DNA from 4 places in the Lysinibacillus sp. NPDC093688 genome. Region 1 is predicted to be linked to each of the others. Evidence: riboswitches for the same ligand, from Rfam matches in the RefSeq annotation. Region 1 holds a riboswitch; each other region holds the start of a gene.
The links. A riboswitch is a leader RNA that binds a small molecule or an ion and turns the genes downstream of it on or off. The one in region 1 is predicted to bind cobalamin.
Positions count from the first base shown of each region.

Region 1 (5,195 bases):
GTTAAATAGTCCGCTACTTTCCCGGCAAAATCGGTTTGTACACTGTCTAATAGCGCTAGTAAGCCAATGATTTTTAAAAAGGATTCCTGTTCATCTGCTGATAGCTGTGGAAACTGCTTGACATCATTGCTCATATTAATTTCAAACGGTGTCCAGAAGTTCCCTAGCATTTTTTTATATTTAGGATAAGCCCAGCTAAAACGCACATCATCCCAGTTTAAAATGTTAGAAGAGCGCCCGTTCACAATTCCTGTTGAACGGTTTGGTGCTTCCTTATCCATAATTTGTCGTTTAGTAATAGTTGTCATTATTAACTTCCTCCTAGCTTGCGCAAGACTCACATTCTAGCAATTCTACAGACGTTGAGCGTACATAATATGTCGTTTTCACACCGCTCGCCCAAGCATTCATATGCAACGCTAGTAAATCTTTTGCCTTAATCGTATTTTGAACGTATAAATTAAGTGAAATGCCTTGGTCGATATGACGTGCTCGTGCAGCATTTTGCTTGATTGTCCAATTTTGATCGATGAAATAAGCAGATTTATAATACCAAGTTGTCACAGGTGATAGATCTGGTACTGTTACTGGAATTTTGTAATCCTTCTTCTCCTCTGAATAACTCTTTTGGAAGATAGGATCAATCGTAGCTGTACTGCCCGCTAAAATGGATGTTGATGAGTTCGGTGCAACCGCCATGACATAACCGTTACGCATTCCTTTTTCAGCAACCGCTGCGCGTAACTCGTTCCATTTATGACTGTCGTAGCCACGTTTGTCAAAATACGCACCAGAATGCCAATCCGAGCCTTCAAATAGTGGGTATGCCCCTTTTTCACATGCTAAATTGTTAGAAGCACGAATCGTTAAATACGCAATTTCCTCATAGAGCTTGTCCGCAAATTCTACAGCTTCCTCAGACTCCCATTGAATTTCTTTCAACGCTAATAAATGATGCCAGCCAAATGTTCCAAGCCCAATACCACGGTAGCGTAAGTTCGTACGCTCTGCTTGTTTTACTGGAATTGTATTAAGTGCAATAACGTTATCTAACATACGTACTTGAATCGGGATCAATCGTTCTAAAACACCAGCCGGTACAGCTCTACCTAAATTGATAGATGATAAGTTACATACAACGAAATCTCCAGGTTTGCGACGTGTTACGATGACATCATCTTCAAGGGTAATAGACTCAAATTCAGTAGGCGACATATTTTGGAATATTTCTGTACACAGGTTCGAGCTATATACCATTCCTTCATGCTTATTCGGATTCATGCGATTCACTTCATCTCGATAGAACATAAACGGCACGCCTGTTTCAAGCTGTGAGCGCATAATTCGCTTCATAATATCAATCGCTGGCACGACTTCACGACTTAATAATGGATTCGCGATACATTCCGCATATTTAGTACGGAAAGAGCCATCACCCTTTTTCTCATCGTAGTAATCCTCTAATGAAAAGCCCATAACTTCTCGCACTTCATGTGGATCAAATAAATGCCATTCCCCGCGCTCTTCAACCGTTTCCATAAATAAATCCGGTAAGCATAGTCCTGTGAAAATATCATGGGCACGCAAACGCTCATCCCCATTGTTTAAGCGTAAATCTAAAAACGTAAAGACATCTTTATGCCAAATATCTAAATAGACAGCAATAGCTCCTTGTCGTTGACCGAGCTGATCGACTGAAACCGCAGTATTATTAAGCTGTTTAATCCATGGTAAAACGCCACTTGATGCGCCTTTAAAGCCTTTAATTGATGAGCCTCGGCTACGAATTTTGCCCATATAAACGCCAATGCCACCGCCGTATTTCGATAATGTAGCGACATCTGTATTCGTATCATAAATACTTTGTAAACTATCATCTACTGTATCGATAAAGCAGCTAGATAGCTGACCATGTGTTTTACCTGCATTCGATAAAGTCGGTGTGGCAACAGTCATATATAAACTACTCATTGCCCAGTAAGATTCACGTACTTTTTCTAAACGATTTTCTGTTTCATCCTGCATAAGGGTCATCGCAATGACCATCCATCGTTCCTGTGGTAGCTCCACTGGTGTTTTCGTGTAATCACGAACTACATAGCGGTCCATTAATGTTTTTAAGCCAATATACGTAAACAATTCATCTCGACTTGATTCTAAATAGGAAGCGAGTTCTTGAAGATCCTGCTCACTATATTTTGTTGTTAAACATTCATGATACAAACCAGCTTCTGTATAGCGTGCTAATTGTTCTGGGAAACCTTTATAAACATCCTGCACTGGAACGCCACGGCGCATTGCAAATTGATCATACAGTTTTTCTAAATAAACTTGAGCTGCGACAAATGTCCAGTAAGGCTCCTCCTCATCAATTAGGCTAAGCGTTTGTAAAATCATCGCATCCGCCCATGCTTCAAATGTCGCATTGTCGTTTTTTCGTAGCCAGCGATCCGATAATCTTACAAAACTTTCGAGTTCATCCTCCGTATAACTTTTCTTGAGCTTAGCAATTTGCTGTTCGATTTGAATTGTCATGTATACATTCTCTCCCTTTCTTTCTCCAGCAACACAAAAAGCGATCACGCAACATCTATCGGTTACGTGATCGCTGTAAAATCGGAAATGGAAATGAAGGACATGCACACTAAGAAGTGGACAAATCTCTCGCCTCCACTTCTCAATCCCCGAAGAATGTGTTGCTGTCTTGAACAAGTTGGCAGGTCTCCTGGCTCATGCTTCCTCCAAATGATGACCTTCCCGTTCTTCACAGTGGCCTATTCATCATTTGTCAGCACTTACAGTTGCGGGGACAGCTTCGGCCTAAGATGACTCTTTTCCGAATTCCCTTTTAAACCACATTTGGTACCGCTCGTCCAAACTACTATATATTGTGTTTTAACTCCTAAACAAATCTAACATATTGTGTTTATACTTGCAATAGGCGTTTTGCCCCTTTAAATTTTTAAAGTGCTACTTTTTCTCGAAGCAAGCCCGATTACAATGCAGTTTTACGTAATTTTTCAAAATTTCTAGGAAAATATTTTTGTGCTAGCTGCTCTTTTTCTGGTTGTATTCCTAGCAAAACTACTGCACATGGACCAGCCGTTTTCTCAACATCTAATGAACTTTTGACCTGTTGCTCGCCAAAAAGTCGAGTAAATTCTGCTTGCAGACCTTTTGATCCTACTGGCCATACTTGCTGCACTATTCCCTCTTTCCACGCTTGGAAAACAGGTTGTAGCAGTGCGATATCTTCAGGCTGTGCAAGGACTTCATTGCCTACAAGTGGCATCCCATATGTGTACCAACTTAGCTGCTCATCCTTAGTTGCTGTGCGTTTTTGTTGCTCACCAAGCATCGTTATTGACAAACCTGATTGTAAAGTCGGCATATTGGACTCTGTGCTACCGTCTATTTGCGGACAAATAAGACCAGCCTCATCAAAAACTTGCTGAATGCCTGCAACATAACGAGACCATGCAGCATCCCCTGAAAAATTAGCAAGTAAAATATGCCTTGGTAAAGCATTTGCAGCAAGCTGCTCTAAAAATGTAACGCGTGCGGTAAAATATGCCGTAAGTTGATCTGGAGCAGACACAACATCTTGTAGCTTTTCGCCAATTGCTGCGGCATTATCTGTTGTCGCAATCAGCTCACCTATTTTTATTGCATTTCTCAATGGACTCGACCTTCCTTACGCACAAACACCTTCGACAGAATTGGCATCACAACCGCAACGATCACTAAATTTATAAGTGTTGCCAGTGGAAGACTAGTCAATGACGTCCAGTAAAATGCCGGACTAATGATAAAGTAAAATGGTAAAGGTGCCACGACACCATTTAATATAAGTGCCACAGGCCATTTCCAGAAATGCATTCCTTTTTTATGCATAACCCCAAAGATCCATACAACAATAAACATTTCCACTGCGATAATTATATGTAGTGGTCCTAGAGGGAAGCCAGTAGTCAAGGCTGAGATAAAATGCCCAATGACTCCCGCAACACCAGCTAATACTGGTGATAAAAATACAACGCTCAAAAATGCAGGTGCAGAGTCAAGCGCTGCAGTTGTAATAAATGTAGGAATTTTAATAACTGCACCCACTGCACAAATTGCTGCTACCATGGCAGTGAGCGTCAATTTCATCAATTTTTGTCGATCCATCCCATTTCCTCTTTCCGTTTACATTTTGTTTATCCTAACGCTAGGTTGATTTCCGTTCCGACTGGGCGCTTTGTTGCTGACGCTTCGCTTTCGCACAGAAAACATTTGTTGCTGACGCTTCGCTTTCGCACAGAAAACATTTGTTGCTGACGCTTCGCTTTCGTGCAGAGCAAAGCTTCCTGGAGGCGTCTGATGAGCCACACCTCACTCCAATCAACCTATATACACGCCATACGCCTTAGCGAATGTCATCCCTATCTTTTTAATGAGAACCTAAATAAAAAACTATATCATTTGATTTGTTCCCCAATACCGTACCAAATGCGGACGACTCGTTCTGCTTCAGCAAATAATGCCTGGTACAAACGCCCACATGTATCACGTAATAATCGTGCCTGTTTGTCCATCGGCACAACGCCACGTCCCATATCGGTCACTATTATATACAAGGTACAATTTTCTTCAAGTGTCTTTAGTCTTGTCAAAATGGTTCTGACAAGCGGCTCATCATCCTCAAGATCTTGTGTTACGAGCCAACTCTCTATATTTTTAATAACCAATACATCACTTGTAGGAGTGCCATCAGGTAGAGTACCATCCATTAGCTCAACGTTTTGACCTGCAAGTAATTTCATGACATAGTCGGTTTTTCCACTATAGGCTCCTCCGATAAAGACATGCATCTCGCTCCCTCCTCCCAAGCCTTTCTTGTAAACGTTAAAGAAAATATTTTATCATGCGGTGTTTGATACGACCAAAAAGGTTGCTCAGTTGGTGCAAAGGCTACGAGAAGTGCTCGAATAACGCCACCATGGACAACGAGATGATACACATCTTCCCCTTTTGGTAATGCTGTGAACCCTTCCATAACACGAGCACAAAAGATATCAAAGCCTTCCCCCTTTGGAGGCGGTGACTGTACAGGATCATCTAACCATGCACAATAACGACGATCGGATTGTAAGTCCTCATATGTGAGTCTTTCAAATTCTCCGAAGTTTGACTCTCGAAATCGTCTATCAGAC
Region 1 is NZ_JBNNUX010000001.1:430,089-435,283, reverse strand. Features, by position in the region: gene ACQKN2_RS02200 (ribonucleotide-diphosphate reductase subunit beta) at 1-308, opposite strand, end outside; gene ACQKN2_RS02195 (ribonucleoside-diphosphate reductase subunit alpha) at 322-2,535, opposite strand; cobalamin riboswitch at 2,697-2,886, opposite strand; gene ACQKN2_RS02190 (hypothetical protein) at 2,996-3,679, opposite strand; gene ACQKN2_RS02185 (ECF transporter S component) at 3,676-4,170, opposite strand; gene ACQKN2_RS02180 (bifunctional adenosylcobinamide kinase/adenosylcobinamide-phosphate guanylyltransferase) at 4,461-4,853, opposite strand; gene ACQKN2_RS02175 (histidine phosphatase family protein) at 4,802-5,195, opposite strand, start outside.

Region 2 (5,195 bases), on a different contig from region 1:
AGAAAAAAGCTGGTTGTCTGCATCTTGAAAAACAATACCAACCTGTTGACGTAAGTCTTTTAATGCTTTTCTACTGTAGTTAAGTGCTGTGCCTTGAAAGGTTATACTTCCAGCTGTAGGCTTCAAAATTCCATTTAAATGCTGGAATAACGTTGATTTTCCAGCTCCATTATGACCAAGTAAAGCAATTTTTTTTCCTTTTGGAATCTGAAGTGTAATGTCTGTTAAAGCATGCGTTCCGTCTGCATACGCGTAAGATAAATGTGTTAATTCAAAGTATAAGTCTGTCATGAGAAAAAACCTCCATAAATGATGAGGAGTATAAAAATTGCAGCAATACCTAGCCAGTTTTTCGTGTTATAGCTAACCTTCTCCTGCCAATAGACCGTTTCGCCACCACGTGCTTCCATCGCATTGGTTAGCTCACGACTTCGTTGGAACATCTCGACAAATAAAGCAGCAATCAGCATTGAGACCGAGCGAAGCCACTGCATAGGGGAGCTGTATCCTAGACGTGCCTGCTGAGCAAGATGAATTTTTTGCATACTGTCTAAAAAGATAAAAATAAAACGATACGTTAGTTCTAGTAGCTCAACAAATAAAGTGGGCAGTCGCCATTGTCGCAAGACGTAACAAATAGATTGTACTGATGTCGTGAGAATTAAAAAATACAAACAGCTAATGCTGCCAAGGACGATGAAAAAAAGCTGTTGCGCTGTCAGTAAGCTCGCACTGCCAACAAATATTGTCCAATGATAAAGAGAAAATGACCAAATAGTTGGAGGTAGCGTGCTTGTTGCTGGCGCTATAGAAATTAAAATGGATGCTAGGCTCGATAATAAAAAAAATCCGGGTAGCAATAGTAATTTTGCGTAATATTTAGCAGGGATTTTTGCACCTGAAATGATAAAAGCACTCATCACAATAAATGTAATGAGTGAAATTCGTTCATCTCTCATGATAAGCGACAGTAGAAGCAGACCAAGGGATAGCGTCATTTTTTCTAGCGGATGAACAGACGCTAGTTTATTCATATAAGCATACTTATCAATAAGTAACATCTCTTAACCTTCTTTATGTTTACCACGCATTAAGCCGATGAAATAGCCGATAAATCCGGCTCCAATAGCAGCTTGTAGTGCGAATAATAAACTTTCTATTTCACCACTTGGTGGCTCCCATAAGCTTTCAAACCATGGCTCGTAGTTAGCATCTATTTCACCGATTGCTGCCTCCGCTTCACCATCAGCACCTTCAAAATCTGCGCCTTTTTGAATGAAGAGGGGAATGATTGCTAACAACACAACAATTGCTAAGAGCAATAAATTTTTTTTCATGTTAGTGAGCCTCCTTTGCTGAGAAAACACGTAAAGCTTTTAATTCACTCACATTGTATTTTTTCAAGAAGTTCATAACAATCACTGTTAAAATGCCTTCACTAACAGCAAGAGGAATTTGTGTTAATGCAAAAATACTAGAAAACTTTGTGAATGAAGCCATAAAGCCTCCGACCTCAGAAGGGAAGGCAAGAGCTAATTGTACAGAAGTGACAATATATGTACCTAAGTCACCAAGCATTGCTGCTAAAAAGACTGCTACTGAAAACGACAGTCCCATTTTTTGTGAGCCTTTAAATACATAGTAAGCGATAATAGGGCCCATAATGGCCATGGAAAAGGTGTTTGCCCCTAATGTTGTAAGCCCACCATGTGCTAAAAGTAAAGATTGGAATAATAATACGATTGTCCCGATAACACTCATCGCTAATGGTCCAAAAAGAACTGTCCCAAGTCCAACCCCTGTCGGATGCGAACAACTACCCGTTACAGAAGGGATTTTTAAGGCTGATAGCACAAAGGCAAAGGCACCCGATAGTCCTAATATCATTTTTGTTTCAGGATTTTCATCAATGGTTTTACGAATAGAACGTAATCCTAAAATAATAAAAGGAATTGATACGACCCACCAAAAAATCGCCCATTCGATTGGCAAAAAGCCCTCCATAATATGCATCGCAAATGCACGATCTGGCACGAATAAAAATGCCAATAAGAAATAACTAAGCTTCCAACCTGAGAATTTCAAAAATCTCTCCTCCTCACATTAAAATTTTTCGAATTAGTATGCGAAAAAAAACACTTTTCCGGTATTGGAAAAGTGCATAGCTAAAAAATGCAAATAAAATTCTAATCTGCTAAGCCGCACACCCATCCTCGTAGGTTGAAACGATCACATATTTTTCGGCAGGTCTCCTGGCTTTAGTTCAACGTTTTATAGGCCTTCCCATCCTTTGGACAGTGACATTATCTATAAAACTCCCTAGTACAGTGGCGGGACCGCGCCGGACTTGAACCGGCTTCCCTTTTAAGCGAAATGATGAACAATTCGCACCGAAAAAAGATGAAGTTGTGAGATTTCACGACAAAGTGTAACATGATTTTCCATATATATGCTATACTTTTTATGAAAAAATTTTTAATTGAGTGTTTATGTCGAAAATTTAGATAAATAGAATAGAAATGTCATATTTTTCTTTAAAAAATTAATGAAAATGTCACAAATTAAGAAAGAAATATTGAAATTTTAAAAAAATAAGCTATGATAGAAACAGTTTTTAATTTTATAAAAAAACGACAAATTCATATAAAACATCCATAAGTGCTTGAATATTTTCAAGATAATAGGGAAATCGGTGAGAGTCCGATACAGCCCCCGCTACTGTAATAGCTGATGAAATCGCGGATGCCACTAGTGAAAACTAGGAAGGCGCGAAAGTAAAAGGAAGCTTAAGTCAGGAAACCTGCTTATGTGATGATGCATGCAAACTTTTCGGAGGGAGAAGTTGAAGCGAAAGCGAGTACATATCTATATTCGTTTTTTTGGGCTTCTACAAACCTTTACTCTTCGTCTAGAGTAAAGGTTTTTCTTTTTCCTAAAAGCAAATGAAGGGAGAAAATTTATGACAACTTGGAATTTAGAGGGGATGAAAACACATCTTTTTATATGCAATGGTAGTAGCTGTATGAAAAAAGATGCTGAGGACATTACTCAGGCAATTCGTGATGAAATACAGTTACTGGCACTTGATAAGGAAATACATACGACAAGAACTCGCTGTAACGGCAGGTGTAAGGATGCTTGTGTTGTCATTGCTTATCCTCAGGGGAATTGGTACCGTGTTCCGACAACGGAGCATGGGAGAGCACTTGTACAAGATTTAAATCATGAATCGTTACTAAATGAACATGTCTTTACTTTACGTGAAGGTTCGTTACAACGTACAGCACAAACAACAGCCATTAAAGGTATTGAAAAGGTGAAAGAGGGGTAACAAAATGGCGCAAAAAGGGAAGATTTTCGTAGTTGGCTTTGGCCCTGGAGACTTTAAACATATTACGACTCGTGCTGTAGAGGCACTACAACAAAGTCATATGATCATTGGTTATAAAACCTATGTTGAGCTTATTCAGGATTTAGTTAGTGCAAAGTCGATTATTAGCACTGGTATGACAGAGGAAGTTTCACGTGCACAGGAAGCGGTACGTCAAGCAGAGGCAGGAAGTATCGTATCGGTTATTTCCAGCGGTGATGCCGGTGTTTATGGAATGGCCGGATTAGTGTATGAGGTATTAATAGAGCTTGGCTGGACAGAAGCCACTGGTATCGAGGTAGAAATTGTTCCAGGTATTTCTGCTATTAATTCGTGTGCAAGTTTACTAGGTGCTCCAATTATGCATGACGCCTGTACCATTAGTTTAAGTGACCATTTAACTCCTTGGAATTTAATTGAAAAGCGAGTAGAAGCCGCAGCAATGGCGGATTTTGTGATTGCGCTTTATAACCCAAAAAGTGGACGTCGTACGAGACAAATCGTAGAGGCACAACGAATATTATTAGAATATCGTTCGCCAGATACACCGGTTGGTCTTGTGAAAAGCGCGTATCGTGATCGTCAGGAAATTACGATGACGACTTTAGCAGAAATGCTCGAACATGATATCGGCATGTTAACAACCGTTATTATCGGGAATTCAACAACATTTTTCTACGACAATAAAATGATCACACCACGTGGTTATCAGCGCAAATATACACTTGGTGAAGAAAAACAGCCGTTACGACCACATCAACGACTGAAGGAAGAAAATGAACCATGGGCCATGAATCAGGAAACAGGGGCAGCGCGGAATGATTTTGCGACAGATCCCAATGCGAATCGTATAAAACCCAGTTTAGCTATAACACCAGAACCAAAGCTTAAAAAATCATCACTTGAATTGGCAACAGCAGCTCTGGCAATGGTGAAGGGAACGAGCGCTGTGAAGAGTTCACCTAAGCTTGTTCAACAAAAAATCGAATCCATTTTTGAATTAGCTGTTAGTCCAGGGGTAGCCAATAAGTTTTTTACTCCTCAACAAATGATGACATTAGCTGAGGTAGTTGGTGAGGAAGGAACGATGGAGTATACACCTGACCATCAAATTCATTTGAAAATTCCAACGGCTGAGCCTGAGGTAATTACAGCAAAGCTTCGTGAAGTGGGCTTTTTACTAACACCAATTGGTGACGTACTGTCGTTAAAGGCTTGTGATTTCTGTTACGGAGAAAAAACCGATTCGATTCCATATGCGGAAGAGATTCAAGAAAAGCTTGGTGGCATGTCGTTACCGAAAACATTAAATATTGGCTTTAATGGCTGTGGAATGGCGTGTTATCGAGCGGTATTTGATGATATTGGCATTGTTTATCGTAAAAGTAAATTTGATGTTTTTATTGGTGCCAAGCCGGTTGGTCGAACAGCACATGCGGCCCAGCCTGTTGTGGAGGGATTAGAGCCAGAACAGCTAATACCGCTTATTACTGACATTATCGAAGAATATAAAGCAAATGCACATCCAAATGAACGATTGTTTAAATACTTCAAGCGTGTGAAAAAGATCCTACATTTTACGTATCAAGATATGTCTTCAAAAATAAAAGTAGAGCCAGCTCCATGCGGCGACTAGTGAGGGGTAATGAGATGAAAGCAATTTTATTTGTCGGCCACGGGAGCCGTTTAGAAGCAGGAAATGAAGAGGTGCGTACGTTTATCGAGCAAATGAAACCTCGCGTTGATGAGAGTTTTTTAGTAGAAACATGTTTTTTAGAGTTTGCCTCGCCGAACATTGAAGAAGGTATTACGAACTGTGTGAAAA
Region 2 is NZ_JBNNUX010000045.1:14,866-20,060, reverse strand. Features, by position in the region: gene ACQKN2_RS22400 (energy-coupling factor ABC transporter ATP-binding protein) at 1-291, opposite strand, end outside; gene cbiQ (cobalt ECF transporter T component CbiQ) at 288-1,061, opposite strand; gene ACQKN2_RS22390 (energy-coupling factor ABC transporter substrate-binding protein) at 1,065-1,337, opposite strand; gene ACQKN2_RS22385 (energy-coupling factor ABC transporter permease) at 1,339-2,085, opposite strand; cobalamin riboswitch at 2,226-2,410, opposite strand; cobalamin riboswitch at 2,640-2,823, shown strand; gene ACQKN2_RS22380 ((2Fe-2S) ferredoxin domain-containing protein) at 2,960-3,331, shown strand; gene cobJ (precorrin-3B C(17)-methyltransferase) at 3,336-5,006, shown strand; gene ACQKN2_RS22370 (sirohydrochlorin chelatase) at 5,021-5,195, shown strand, end outside.
Region 2: another riboswitch for cobalamin. It lies ahead of ACQKN2_RS22385 (energy-coupling factor ABC transporter permease); the one in region 1 lies ahead of ACQKN2_RS02195 (ribonucleoside-diphosphate reductase subunit alpha).

Region 3 (5,195 bases), on a different contig from region 1:
GTGCTAAACTTTAAAAGGCTAATAAAATATAAGATTACATAAAAGAAATCGTTCCAATGATGACAGTAAAATTCTACGAACGAAATTGACTAGTGAAGGGAAAGAATAACGTGGGTAAGCGCAATAAATGGCGTAAGTCGATGGTGCTAGCACTAGCACTAGCTGGCGGCTTATTATTTAATACAGTACAACCAACTGAAGTACACGCAGAAGAAACATCTCAACAAATGATGGATAAAAAAGCTAAAATAGATACAGAGGTTAAAAAGCTACAAGAAGAATTAAAGAAACTACAACAAGAGATCGATGAAAAAGTAAAAGTATTTAACAAAGTACAGGCAGACATTAAAGAAGTGGATGCAAATATTGTCGATACTAAAAAACGTATTGAGCAACGTTCAGTGATTTTAAGTGACCGTATGGCTGCATACCAAGCTCAAGATAATACTGTAGGTATTTATTTAAACGCTGTTCTTGAATCAAAAAGCTTTGCAGATTTAATGGACCGTGTCGTAGCGGTAAAAACATTAATGGATGCTGACCAAGAATTAGTAGATCAACAAGAAGCAGATAAGGCTAACTTAGAGAAACAAAAAGCAACATTAGATGAAAAACAAAAAGAGCTTCAAAAGCAATTCCAAGAGCTTCAAGAGAAGGAAAGCGAAATGGAAGTTAAAAAAGCTGAAAATGAAGCAAAATCTCTTGCATTAAAGGCACAAATTGCAACGAAACAAGAAGAAGAGCGTTTAGAAGCAGAACGTAAAGCAGCAGAGGAAGAGGCAGCTCGTTTACGTGCACTTCAAGCAGCTACTCCAGTTGTACAAGCAACAAACAACAATAATAACAGTAACGATAATGATAATAGCGATGCTAGCAATAGTAGCAAAGCTAACAATGAAAAATCAGAACAAAAAGTCGTTGTTGGTTCAGGGTCAGGCACTGCATCTTCAGGTGATGCTATTTCAACTGCGAAACAATTCCTAGGTCGTAGCTATGTTTGGGGCGGTAGTAACCCATCGACAGGATTTGACTGTTCAGGTCTTGTGCAATGGTCTTACCAACAAGCAGGCGTATCTTTACCACGTACAGCATCACAACAATATTTAGCAACACAACGTATTTCAGCAAGTGAAGCACGTGTAGGTGACCTAGTATTCTTCAGCTATGGTTCGGGTATAGCGCATGTAGGTATTTACTTAGGAAACAACACGATGATTGATGCTCAAAATAAAGGTGTTGTCATTGAATCACTTGATTGGTGGAATCAATATTTAGTAGGCTTCGGTCGTATTTAAAAAGCCGTACTAAAATATAGACGATTTAAATAGCGAAAAGGTTATCTTTGTAAAAGAAATTACAAGGATAACCTTTTTTATTATTTGACGGTATTGGAGGTTATCCCGTAAAAATCAACTATTTAAAATATAGTTAAAAACCTACGAGTAAACCTAGCAGGCAAACAGATATGGTTATCCATTAATTTAGGCTCGACTACTCGATCAATAATGAGTAAAATAACTTCTGTGAAGAATAAATTTACATAAGTAGATATATTTACTACTATAGGACCAGTTACAAAAATGAAGATGGAGCCGAGAAAAGAAATAACATCACTTATTCATAGAATGATTGTCATCATTAATGCGTATTTTACTTGAATTAAAGCAAAGGCTGATAAGTGTGACACCTCTAACGAGTAAAATATGTCTTCATATAGCTAAAAGAAAGTATTCCTTGCATATTGAACCTCGTTTCTGATAATTTTGACATATACAAGTAGGGATCTTACTTTGAAATTATAATTATTTGAGACTTTTATTTTGTAGTAGCGAAGTAACGAATGATGGGAAATGAGAAAACACTTACAAGTGCATTATTTTTTTTCGTTCTGAAACAATAAAGGTAGGGATGAATCATGGAAAAAGAGATTTTGCAACTTTTTAGTAATTTAACAGAGCGTGACCGTGATATTCAATACAAATCATACGAAGAATTAATGAAAATTATGCAGGAGCCAGTTGATTGGACATATTCAGTTTGGGAACAACTTGTTCAGACTCTTACATACAAAAATGGTCATGTGCGTGCAAGTGCTGCACAATTTTTATGCGCATTGGCAGCAAAAAGTGATCCTGAAGAAAGAGTATTAGAGGACTTCTTAAAGATTTGGGCAGTAACGTATGATGAAGAAACAGTCACTGTGAGGCATACTTTACAGGCAATTTGGAAAATAGGCTTAGCAGGGCAAGTACAAAGAGATTTAGTCGTATCATATTTGGCTAAAAGGTATCAAACATGCTTAGACGAAAAACACCCGACATTAATACGCTATGATATTATAGTTTCCTTTAAAAAGCTATTCGATGCAACAAATGACCCAAAACTACTAGAGATTGCACAACGTTTAATTGAGGAAGAAGAAGATATTAAATCCAAAAAGAAATATAAGAATGCCATCCGGTAAAAGTTTTGAAATAGCTAATTTTTTTATAACGTATGAAAAAATAAAATGTTTTACTCCATGAAGCATAACAAGTATCTGCACGAGCAGGATGAATACCCGTGGGGGCAGTGAATATATCCGCGTGCATAAGGTAATACCTGCATGATTCTTATCCATCGTAATTTGTTTATTCTAAATTCCACAGCTATTTTTTCCTATCAATCTATGTTAAACTGCATTACAAGTGAATAATTCTTGCAGAATAAAGGTGCTGAACTATAGCATAATCGGGAATTCGGTGAAAAACCGAAGCTGTTTCCGCAACTGTAAGTACAGGAATTATAAAGATATACCACTGTCGAATTATCCGATGGGAAGGTTCTTTATGAACGTAGTGAACTGTGCAAGCCAGGAGACCGACCTTTGTTTGAACGTATAGATAACTCTTCGGAAGCTAGGAGGATATGCGGCAAATACATAGGCTATGTCGTATCTATGCGACAATATTTATGTTATTTTTCGTTGTTTCCTTAGGAGTGGGAACAACGTTTTTTTTATGTGCACTTATAATTCACCTAATGTAAGCCGGGTGTTAATAAGGTAAGAATTTTTCATGAAGGAAAGCGGGGACTTAGATTTGAAAAAAGATGCACGTTATTCTTGTTATCCATTTATGCGTGAAAAGGCATCGACAGTAGATTTTGAAATTCGAACAGATAGCCTAACAACGCATATTGGTGTAGCATTGGCGGCGGTGAAAAAAGAAACGGTAGAGGTAGTAGCAGATGATTTGCTAGCCATTTTGCCAATGGCATACCATGTAAATGGCTCAGTCCGAGGTAAATTAGCGGTAACCGAAGATGATTTGACTTGGCTAAGTGATCGCTATGATTTCTATGTTAGCCATGTTAAGGATGAAATACAAAACTTTGTATTACCTCAAGGAATAGAGGCGGCTACTACATTACATTTATGCCGTAGTGAGGCGAAAAAATCATATCGTGTTTTGCACAAAGTGTCTGAAGAACGCGAAGTACCAGCTATTCTCTTTGATTATTTAGGATTGCTAGCCAATGTGTTTTTTGTAATGGCTGTCTATATGAATCAGCATGCTGGTATTGCTGAAATACCGTTTATTAGTAAGTCATACCCGATGAAAAAGAAAAAGGAGAATCAATGAAATGAAGAAAATGTTTAAGCTGCAATGGCTTTCTGTGTTGATGCTGGCACTCGTATTAGTTGGCTGTGGCACGAAAGAAGATACAAATGAAGGAACTGTTTCTAAGGAAGCTCAACAAGTTGAGAAAACTAGCTATAAAGTTAAGGATGACCGTGGCGTAGAAGTAGCGTTTAATGCAGTACCTAAAACTATTGTTTCATTACAACCTAGTAATACAGAAATTTTATTTGCTCTAGGCGTAGGCGATAAAATCGTTGGTGCAACAGAATTTGATACGTATCCAGAAGAAGCACAAAAAATTGAGCGCGTCTCTAATTCTACAACATTCAATAGTGAGCGTATTTTAGCCCTAAAGCCAGATGTCGTTATTGCCTATACAACTGGAGGCAAAGATGAAGAAAATTTAAATGCATTAAAAGGCCTTGAGGATGCGGGTATTAAAGTGTTTGCCATTCAATCAGCTAAATCATTTGATGATGTTTATGGGGATATCGAACAAGTCGCAACGGTTATGGGAATTGAAGATAAAGGCGAAAAGTTAAATGAAGATATTAAAGCTAAAATTGCAGATGTCCAAGCGAAAGTTAAAGATGTGAAAAAACCCAAAAATGTCTACTTAGAAATTAGTCCAAAGCCAGATATCTATACAGCTGGTTCTGGTACATTCCAACAAGAGATTTTAAATGCTGCAAATGTTAACAACGTTTTTGCTGACCTTAAAAGCTGGGCACCGGTATCTGAGGAAGATGTCATTGCGAAAAATCCAGAAGTCATTTTAACAACAGTAAGCTATGTGAAAAACTCAGCGGAAGAAATTCTTTCTCGTGATGGATGGAATTCAATCACGGCCATTCAAAATAAAGCGGTTTATTCTATAGATACTGATATTTCAAATCGCCCAGGTCCGCGTATTGGCGAAGCTGTTGAGTTAATCGCAAAAGCAGTATACCCTGAGTTATTTAAATAATTATTATTGAAAAATAGTATTTTCGAGCTGTCCTTTATCAAGGGCAGCTTTTTTGATGGGTAAGAAGGAGACCTACTCTGGGAGGAAAAGTGATCGGGAAAGGTGGATAACTGCTCCGCTGGAAGGAAAAGTGATCGGGTAAAGTGGATAACTGCTCCGCTGGAAGGAAAAGTGATCGGGTAAAGTGGATAACTGCTCCACCTGGGAGGAAAAGTGATCGGGAAAGGTGGATAACTGGTCCGTTTGGAAGGAAAAGTGATCGGGTAAAGTGGATAACTGCTCCGCTAGATGGAAAAGTGATCGGGTAAAGTGGATAACTGCTCCGCCTGGGAGGAAAAGTGATCGGGTAAAGTGGATAACTGCTCCGCTTGGATGAAAAAGTGATCGGGTAAAGTGGATAACTGCTCCGCTTGGGAGGAAAAGTGATCGGGAAATACGACCACCGACCTGCTCCGCCCAGATAAAGAAGTGCTCAAATAAATCCCCTCATCGCTCTAAGTAGTGTATGACATTTCCTAGTTCGAAAATTGGTATTATATCGAATTGTTCTATAAAATAGAGATAAGTATGCTTGCTAACAGGAAGAGGTGCAGTGAGTGAAACAG
Region 3 is NZ_JBNNUX010000003.1:171,501-176,695, forward strand. Features, by position in the region: gene ACQKN2_RS04570 (NlpC/P60 family protein) at 93-1,295, shown strand; gene ACQKN2_RS04575 (hypothetical protein) at 1,916-2,464, shown strand; cobalamin riboswitch at 2,693-2,882, shown strand; gene ACQKN2_RS04580 (hypothetical protein) at 3,081-3,623, shown strand; gene ACQKN2_RS04585 (ABC transporter substrate-binding protein) at 3,625-4,590, shown strand; gene ACQKN2_RS04590 (tyrosine-protein phosphatase) at 5,187-5,195, shown strand, end outside.
Region 3: another riboswitch for cobalamin. It lies ahead of ACQKN2_RS04580 (hypothetical protein); the one in region 1 lies ahead of ACQKN2_RS02195 (ribonucleoside-diphosphate reductase subunit alpha).

Region 4 (5,195 bases), on a different contig from region 1:
CCTGTCAACATGGATCCACCTACTAAAATAATATATTTACTACGCTTAACATTGACACCTAAATGCTTCGCACGTTCTTCTCCATATAACAGAACATTTAACTCGCGTCTTTGTGTCCAAAGCATAATGGAACCAATGATAACAAACGGGATGATCATCTGAACGTAAGGCCAACCACGCATCGATACTGAGCCAAGCAGCCATCCGATCACTTGGCGTAGCTCCTCACCAGATAATGCAATCATTAATGAAATCAAGGAACCTAAAAATGAACTAAATATAACCCCTGTTAAAATAAGAGTTTCCATTTTTAGTGAGCGGTCTACTATTCTAGCAAAGCCCATAACAGCTACCATCGTCAATATGGCACCTATCATACTAAAGGTTGGCAATGTGAAATGACCGATTACAGGTATTGAGACACTAAAGAAAATCGTCATCACTGCGCCCACTGATGCACCAGAGGAAACACCTAACGTATAAGGATCAGCCAAAGGGTTTTTTAATAAACCTTGAAAAGCTGCCCCTGCAATAGCAAGTGATGCCCCTACAAGCCCTGCTAGCAGAACTCGAGGTAAACGAATCTTCCATAAAATATTGGCAGCTGTTTCATCAGCGGCCTTATTCCACAATACTTCTAATGGAATATGAACTGAGCCTATCGCCACACCACACCAGATGCTAATGATTAAAAGCGTAATTGCTGTTACATAGGCTACAATTGTTTTACTCATTTAAACGCCTCTGGGTAGACGGCCTTTGCTAATTCCTCAAGACCATCTGCTAATCGAGGACCTTGACGACTTGTCGTATTTTTATCCACTTGTACAATGGCTTTATTTTTTACGGCAGTAATTGTTCCAAAGCCTGGACGTTGTGGAATTTTCGTTAAAATATTCGGTACATAACTATATGCCACAACAATGACATCTGGATTTTTCTCAATAATTTGTTCAGCATCAATTTTAAACCAGTTATTTGAATCTGCTGCTATATTTTCGGCATGAATCATTTCTAGCATTTCATTCATAAATGTACCTTTACCCGCTGTATAAATTTCTGGCTCATCAGACGACTCTACAAAAACTTTCTTAGGCTTAACACCCTCAAGTTTTGTTTCAACTTCTGCAACCTTTGCCTTCATATTTGCGACTATTTTTTTAGCCTCTTCAAGTTTTCCTGTTGCATGACCAAGCTGTTCAATCGTCGTGTAAGTCTCATTAAAGTTTTTGGCATCCGCTACAACAAATACTTTCACACCTGCAGCCTCAAGCTGTTCAATTGCTCCTTTTGAATTCACCATACCCGATGCATGTGCAAAAACGATATCTGGCGTTAACGCAATAATTTGTTCAATATTATAATCCATACCGCCAACTTTTTCTTTTTTAGTAGCCTCTGGTGGATAATCGTCATTATCTGTTACACCCACTATTTCATCATTTAAGCCAAGACCAAATAAAATTTCAGTGTTACTTGGAATGAGAGAGACTATTTTTTCAGGAGGTGCTTCTAGCGTAATATCTTTGCCAGTAGCATCCGTTATCGTCATTGGGAATGTTGCTTGATTTACTTTTGATGTCTCTTGCTGCTCAGCAGATGACGACTTGTCATTTGTCGCCTCTTTTGTGTTACATGCTGCAAGCAAGCCAACAGCTAAAAATGCAGATAATCCTATTTTCCAAAATTTCTTCATGTGAATCCCCCTTAGTCTATCTGTGCATAAAGTTAGCGACTTGTTTTTCTGATTGATCGATACATTTTAGGTTTTTATCGCTCGAGGTTGTGGGTTATCGGCTAACTTTGGGTTTATCGCTCAACTTTGAGGGTTTATCGCCCAACTTTTTGAGTTTATCACCCAACTTTGTGGATTTATCGCCCAACTTTTTGAGTTTATCAACCAACTTTGCGGATTTATCACCCACTTTGGGTTTATCGCCCAACGTTGAGGGTTTATCGCCCAACTTTTTGAGTTTATCAACCAACTTTGTGGATTTATCGCCCAACTTTGTGGATTTATCGCCCAACTTTTTGAGTTTATCGCCCAACTTTGCGGATTTATCACCCACTTTGGGTTTATCGCTCAACGTTGAGGATTTATCACCCAACTTTTTGAGTTTATCGCCCAACTTTTTGAGTTTATCGCCCACTTTTTCAAATTTATCGATATTCATCTTCAAAACAAATACCCCTCATCATAAAAAATGAGGGGGTCAAATTTGCACAATATACATATACAAAATCCACCATCCTATCCTCGTAGGCTACAACGTGTTTTCTATAAAGGCAGGTCTCCTGGCTCGTGCTTCATACGCTTTTTCAAGCCTTCCCGAAATTTTCAGTGGCGCAGATTGAAAAAACTCACACATACAGTGGCGGGACCGCATCGGAATTACACCGATTTCCCTTTTCACTTTACTTAAGTAAAGAACCTTTATAATATTCAGTTGATTTTATTATACATGAAAATCAAAGAAGTCGCCTCCATTCGAGACGACTCTTAATCGATTAAACTATATCTGAAAAATACTGTACCGTTTTCATTGGTGCACCCATTTCACGCAATGACCATGTGTTTTCTAAATAAATATCTGCTAGCTTCTCATATTTGCCGCCGAATCTTTGTGCCCATTCGACTGCTACCACACTTTCATATAAATGTGCCATTTTCTCTGCGACCTTTTTTGCCTCGAACGTTTTCGTTGCATCATCTAAACGGCTAAATGTTTGCAAAGTTGAATCTAGTTTTGCCAATTGATTCACGACAATTTCGACTAATGGATTGTCAGTTAGTTTTTCTAGACGTTCTTCCATGACACGCACAAACATTTCGTGCACATGAAACTTATCAACTAATCGAATGAGCTCTAAAGCTAAAATATTCGCAGTCCCCTCCCACACAGTAAGTACCTGTGCATCTCTTAATAACCGTGGTGTAACAAAATCTTCAATATAGCCGTTTCCGCCATGTAATTCAATGGCTTCACTAGCATAATGTACAGCTTGCTCTGCCGTTTCTTTTTTCATGATCGCAATATACAAGCGATTCAAAATAATGTCCTCTTTATTCCCCTGTCCACTAGTTACTTTATCGTACAGCTGAATAAGGTCAAAAACCGTAGCAACTTCTACATGAAGTTTGGCAGCAAATTTCCCTAGTGTATCCTGAATCATAGGGTATTGCGTTAAAGGTTTACCAAAGGCATGACGATTTGTCACATAATGCTTCGCCTCTAAATAGCCGCGGCGCATAATGCCGATTGAAGCAACCGCATTGCAAATTCTTGATAAATTAAGCGCCTCCAACATATAGTAAATCCCTTTATTTGGATCACCTACAATATACGCTAGCGCACCATCAAATTCCACCTCACCAGAAGGTACTGCTCTAACACCAAGTTTATCCTTTAAACGCCGAACGCGCAGATTATTAACTGTGCCATCATCATTTCTCCATGGAACTGCAAACAATGTTAAACCCTTTGAGCCTGCCTGAGCCCCTTCCATGCGTGCCAATACCATGGTTACTCCACACATTCCTGCGTTAGATGCAAAATATTTCTCACCATATAAACGATACTGCTTGCCGTCCTTTCTTGCCTCCACAACATTCGCCCCAACATCAGAGCCACCTTGGCGCTCCGTTAAAAATGTAGCCCCCTCATATAGCTCTGTCTCTCCTGTTGCACAAACGTGTGGTAAAAAGCGCTCCTTCACCTCATCACTCGCATAATGATCAAGTAAATAAGCAGTTGCCATCGTTAACGTAACAGGACAGTAAAAGCCTGGTTCAGCATGTGATAGTATATAGCCTTGAGCAAAGCTATACACATAGTTACCCTTTCTACTTAGTTGCGGAATATCCTTATGCACATAGCCAACAATGCCGGTATTGTACGTCTCTTCAATTGTTTTCTTATAGCCGTCATTGACCCAAATCTCTGACACTTCTTCACCATAAGCATTATATCTTTGTAATCGAGGTTCACCCTCTCTATCCGTATGCTTGGCTCTCACATCAATATCTCCTGCACAAAGCTCACCGAAATCTGTTAGCTCACGTGTTGCATATTCCGCAAACTCTTTATCTAGCATCATTTCTAAAACTTTATGAAGTGTATCATTCTCTTTAAAAAAGTTCTTTGTTTTCATTTCTTCCTGTTGTAAAACCTTCATGCTATCTCACCTCTTGTCCCTTCAAAGTTTGTTTTAGTATTTTGCCTGATGCATTTCGTGGTAACGCTTCCACACGTTCAAAAATGCGTGGAATTTTATATTTAGCAAGATGCTTCTCTAAATAAACTTTCAGTCCGTTCTCGTCAATATTTGTTTTAGCAGCATAAACCACTTTCACCGTTTCTCCCCACTCCGGATGTGGTACACCTATTACAGCAACTTCAAATATCCCCTCATAGCTCAACATACGATCTTCAATTTCTTTCGGGTAAATATTCACACCACCTGAAAAAATGACATCCTTCTTACGATCGACAATCCAAATATAGCCGTCCTCATCTAAACGAGCTAAGTCACCTGTTTTTAGCCAGCCATCTATAAATGCAGCCTTTGTTGCGATATCATCCTTGTAATAGCCCTGCATATTGCCCTCACCGAATATCACAATTTCTCCTACTTCACCTACACTGACATCTTCTCCATTGTCGTTGATAATACGCAGCTCCGCTCCAAGTGGTGCACGTCGCCCAACGCTCCCCGCCTTCGTTGCATGCTCTTCACCAAACAATATTGAACCGTTAGGACCAGCCTCTGTTAAGCCATAAACACAGGTTAAATTTTCTGTTCTGAAAGCTTTTTGTAAATGCTGGACTTCGTTTTGTGATAACGGTGCCCCACCATAAGCCCACCACTTCATCGATGATAAATCAGCTGTTTGCAATCTTGGCAGTTGGGCAGTTAACAAATATGCAACAGGTGCCCCAAAGAAATGCGTTGTCCGCTCCTGCTCCATTGAATCAATCAATAAATCAGGTGTAAACGTTGGTGTTAACACGTTTGTTGAGCCTACAAGTACACCTGCCATTAAAAATAAATGTAATGGGGCTGAATGCGTCAACGGCATCATAAGAAGGATTCGGCTTTCTGGCTTTACTTCCATTTCCACTGCAATCATTTGCGCTACAGTTAAAATATTGCGATAGCTAAACAACACACCCTTTGGTTTTCCCGTTGTACCC
Region 4 is NZ_JBNNUX010000015.1:78,595-83,789, forward strand. Features, by position in the region: gene ACQKN2_RS13445 (FecCD family ABC transporter permease) at 1-734, opposite strand, end outside; gene ACQKN2_RS13450 (ABC transporter substrate-binding protein) at 731-1,696, opposite strand; gene ACQKN2_RS13455 (hypothetical protein) at 1,791-2,180, opposite strand; cobalamin riboswitch at 2,269-2,451, opposite strand; gene ACQKN2_RS13460 (acyl-CoA dehydrogenase family protein) at 2,509-4,176, opposite strand; gene ACQKN2_RS13465 (class I adenylate-forming enzyme family protein) at 4,178-5,195, opposite strand, start outside.
Region 4: another riboswitch for cobalamin. It lies ahead of ACQKN2_RS13455 (hypothetical protein); the one in region 1 lies ahead of ACQKN2_RS02195 (ribonucleoside-diphosphate reductase subunit alpha).